Regions from separate parts of the Pseudoclavibacter sp. VKM Ac-2867 genome, predicted to be linked through region 1. Evidence: riboswitches for the same ligand, from Rfam matches in the RefSeq annotation. Region 1 holds a riboswitch; the other holds the start of a gene.
The links. Region 1 has a riboswitch for FMN ahead of ITJ67_RS08885 (ABC transporter permease). Riboswitches for the same ligand answer to the same signal wherever they lie in the genome.

Region 1 (2,192 bases):
CGCGGCCGCGGCTGTGCCCGGGCTCGTCATCGAGGCCAGCTACCCCCTGAACCAGGCGGACTGGGACGCGGGGCTGCGCGGCTACCGCTGCTTCGCCTCCACGCCGGGGGCATCCACGACCGGCTCGCTCGCGGCGAACCGGTAGCGTGCGACGGCTACGCTCATCGCATGACCTTCGTGAGTGAATCCATCGACATCGATGTGCCCGTCGACGTGCTCTTCAACCTCTACGCCGAGCCGGAGTCGCTCCCGAGCGTCCTCAGCATCGTGAAGCACGTCGAGGTGCTCGGCCCTGACCTCATCAGGTGGGACGTCGAGCTCGTCGGGCAGCGACGCTCGATCGACGCGAAGGTCGTCGTCAACGAGCCGGGCAAGCGCCTGCGCTGGGAATCGGTCGAGGGCCGTGCGTCCTTCGCCGCCGAGGTGCGCACTGACGAGATCACCCCGGCCAGCACCCGCGTGACGGTGGATGCGGAGTTCGATGCCGGCGGCATCGCCGAGCGCCTCGGCCTCGCGAAGCCCATCGCAGCTGCGGCGATCGCCAGCGAGCTCCGCAGCGCGAAGAAGACCGCGGAGGCGCAGGCCGCCGCCGGATAGCCGAGTCTCGAGATGGCTTTCGCGCCTCGGGATGTGTTGCAAGCCATCCGCGTGCGTGCAGACCATCCCGAGATGACGGTGGCAAGGGCGACGGCGCTGCTGTCCAGGCATTCCCGGGAGCTGTTCGCTCGTCGCGGAGCGTCACGATGTCGCGCATCACGGGGGCGTGTCGTATTCTGGCGACAGAGTCCACGTGCTCCGGGGTCGGTGTAATTCCGAGCCGGCGGTTATAGTCCGCGACCTGCTCCCGCAAGGGAGTGGCTGATCTGGTGAAATTCCGGAACCGACGGTGAAAGTCCGGAAGGGAGGCGCACGTGACGGCACGCCTCGGCGTACCGTCAGCTCGTGGAATCCGCCGACCAGTTCGGCGACCTCCACGCGCCTCGTCATCCCCGGAGCTTTCCACGAAAGCCGGGTAGATGAACACGACGTCAGCACGCTTCCTCGCACCGATCACGGTGGCGATCGGTGTGCTCGCCGTGTGGTGGCTGGTCACGGCGGCCGGACTCATCTCGCCGCAGTTCCTCCCCGCCCCCGGCCAGCTCGCCGAGCGCTTCTGGCTCGACGTGACGAAGGGCCCGATGCTGGGCCACGCGTGGGTGACGCTGTCGGCGGCCCTGCTCGGCAGTCTCCTCGCGATCCTCGTGGCCGTACCGCTCGGCTACCTCATCGCGCGTCTTCCGTGGGTCGATGTCGCGATCACCCCGTACGTCGCCGCGTCGCAGGCCGTCCCTGCCATCGCCCTCGCGCCGCTGCTCGTGCTGTGGATCGGCTACGGTCTCGCCCCGACGGTCGTGCTCTGCGCGATCATGTCGTTCTTCCCGATGATCGTCACGACCGTGCTCGGCGTGCGGCAGCTCCCGCAGGACGTCATCGAGGCCGCACGCATCGACGGCGCCAACTGGTACCAGCTGCTGTGGTGGGTCGAGGGGCCGCTCGCCCTGCCGAGCGTGCTCGCCGGCATCCGCGCCGGCGTGACGCTGTCCATCACGGGTGCCGTCGTCGGCGAGTTCACGATGGGCGGCCGGGGGCTCGGCATGCTCCTCACCCTCAACCGCGACGCCAACGACATCCCCGGCATCTTCTCCACGCTGCTCATGCTCGTGCTCCTCGCGGTCGCCCTGTACATCCTCATGCGGCTGTTCCAGAACGCCGTCACCTGGAACGACGACGAACCCAAGTCGAGGCGGCGCGCCCGCGTGCTCGCCGACGAACCGCTTCCTGCCTGACCTCACACCCGCCTGACTGACACCCCACCTCTCTCGATCTGGAGACGCCCATGAACACTCGTCCAACCACCGCGGGCTTCCGCTCGCGGGCCGTGCGCTCCGTCATCGCGGCCGGCGCCGTGGCAGCCGTGGCCGTGCTCGCCGGATGCTCCCCCTCGGCAGACGGCAACGGCGCGGAGGCGCCCGCAGCGGCCGCGGGCGACGTGACCATCGGCCTCACCTACACCCCGAACATCCAGTTCGTGCCGTTCTACGTGGCCGAGGCGAAGGGCTACTTCGACGACAAGGGCGTCAACGTGGAGCTGCGCCACCACGGCGAGGGCGAGGACCTGTTCGGTGCGCTCGCGAACGGCACGGAGGACTTCG
Region 2 (2,192 bases), on a different contig from region 1:
CCCGCGAGCACGCGCTCACCCACTCGTGGGACCTCAGCGCGGAAGGCCTCCTCTCGGTATTCCGCGACCTCGTCGCACAGGCCCGGCTGGGTTCCGCGCGTGCCTGAGACCGGCCGCAGTCTGCTCGATTCGGTGCGCCACGCGCTGGTCGTGCACGCGCATCCCGACGACGAGGTGCTTGCCGGCGGCGCTCTGCTCCGCGAACTCCACGAACGCGGCGCACGCGTCACGCTCGTGACGTGCACGCGCGGCGAACTCGGCGAGATCGTCGACGGCGCGCTGCCAGACGCCGCCTCCATAGGCGAGCTCGCGGCCGTGCGCGAACGGGAGCTGCGCGGCTCGCTCGACGCCCTCGGCATCGACGAGCACCGCTGGCTCGGCACCGTCCCCGCACGCGCCGAGGGCCTCGCACCCCGCGACTACCGTGATTCGGGGATGCGCTGGCTGCGGCCGGGCCTCGCAGGCCCCGCCGACGAGACCGACCTGCGGTCGCTGAGCGTCGCCCCGCTCGAGGAGGTCACCGCTGATCTGGCCGCCGCGATCGCCCATGACGGGCCGGACCTCGTCATCAGCTACGACGCGACCGGCGGGTACGGGCACCCCGACCATGTTCGGGCGCGGGAAGCGAGCCTCGCCGCATCGGCGGCAGCCGGTGTGCGCTTCGCGGAGCTCGTCGAGCAGAGCGAGCGTGCCCTCGCCGCCGAGATCGGCGACCTCGAATGGTTCGACCTCGAGCAGCACCGGGCTGCGGTCGTCGCCGCCCTCCGCAGCCACCGTACCCAGCTCACGGTCGACGACGACGGAGCGTCGCTCGTGCACTCGGGCGGGCAGCGGCAGGACGTGCACCTCGCGATCGGTCTGCGCGAAGTGGTGGCGTAGCGCGGCCGTCCGCGCGGGCACTACCTGGGCGCGAGCTGTCCCACGACGTCACACGCCAAGCTTGCAGGCTTATGCTCGCCGTGCAACATGCTCCGGGGTCGGTGAAAGTCCGAACCGGCGGTGAGAGTCCGCGACCCGCTCGTCCGCGAGCGGTTGACCTGGTGGAATTCCGGGACCGACGGTTAAAGTCCGGATGGTAGGTGCATGGGAGGCGCTCGTTTCGGCGAGGGCCTCCGAGGCGTCGGCTGCCGGACTCTCCGGCTGCGCCGGCACCGGGATATGGCCCCGTGGTACGCGAAACGCGGAGGTCCGGCCATGCCGATCCAAGAACTCACACGCGTCGACACTGTCGACGCCGCCATGCAATTGGCGCTCTCCCTGGCGGCCCGAGGGCCAGCCAGAGATCCGAACCCACAGGTCGGGTGCGTCCTGCTCGCGCCGCCCTCCGGTGCCGGCGGCCCGCGCCGCATCCTGGGGAGCGGCCACCACCGCGGAGCGGGCACCCCGCACGCGGAGGCCGCCGCGCTCGACGCCGCGCGCGCAGCCGGGGCGGAGCTACGGGGCGCGACTGCCATCGTGACCCTCGAGCCCTGCGCCCACAGCGGCAGGACGCCGTCGTGCGCCGACGCCCTCCTGAACGCAGGTGTCGCGGAGGTCGTGTACGCGGTGGCGGACCCGAACCCGATCGCATCCGGGGGAGCGGCGCGCCTTCGCACGCACGGGGTGAGCGTGTCCATGGGCACCCGTCAGGTCGAGGCCGAATCGCTCCTGCGCGTCTGGCTCACAGGCGTCACCGAGCGTCGGCCCTTCGTGACGCTCAAGCTCGCATCCACGCTCGACGGGAGGGTCGCCGCCGCCGACGGGTCGAGCCAGTGGATCACCTCCGAGGCCGCCAGGGCGCATGCGCACCAGCGTCGGGCCGACGCCTGCGCGGTCCTCGTCGGCACCGGAACGCAGCGTGCCGACGACCCCTCGTTGTCGGTGCGGGGAGTCGCGGCGACCGACGCATCACAGCCCCTGCGTGTCGTGATGGGGCTGCGCGAGGTCGACGAGGGCGCCGCCGTGCGCGCGGAGCCGGAGCTGTTCGTGCACCTCAGGACCCACGACCCGGTCGACGCCCTCGAGATCCTGCACGCAAGGGGCGTCCGCCACGTCATCGTCGAAGGCGGCCCCACCATCGCGGCGGCCTTCCTGCGCGCCGGACTCGTCGACGAGATCGACGCCTACGTCGCGCCCATCCTGCTGGGCGATGGGGCGAGCTCCGTCGCGTCGCTCGACATAGGGAGCCTCCGGGACGCGAACAGGTGGACGAC

Region 2: linked by a shared signal. The riboswitch ahead of ribD (bifunctional diaminohydroxyphosphoribosylaminopyrimidine deaminase/5-amino-6-(5-phosphoribosylamino)uracil reductase RibD) and the one ahead of ITJ67_RS08885 (ABC transporter permease) in region 1 are both predicted to bind FMN.

What each region holds. Positions count from the first base shown of each region.
Region 1 covers NZ_JADKSL010000007.1:120,508-122,699, forward strand. The annotation lists gene ITJ67_RS20245 (septum formation family protein) at 1-145, shown strand, start outside; gene ITJ67_RS08880 (SRPBCC family protein) at 169-597, shown strand; FMN riboswitch at 788-914, shown strand; gene ITJ67_RS08885 (ABC transporter permease) at 1,017-1,826, shown strand; gene ITJ67_RS08890 (ABC transporter substrate-binding protein) at 1,877-2,192, shown strand, end outside.
Region 2 covers NZ_JADKSL010000018.1:40,169-42,360, forward strand. The annotation lists gene ITJ67_RS15680 (glycosyltransferase) at 1-107, shown strand, start outside; gene ITJ67_RS15685 (PIG-L deacetylase family protein) at 100-879, shown strand; FMN riboswitch at 964-1,088, shown strand; gene ribD (bifunctional diaminohydroxyphosphoribosylaminopyrimidine deaminase/5-amino-6-(5-phosphoribosylamino)uracil reductase RibD) at 1,195-2,192, shown strand, end outside.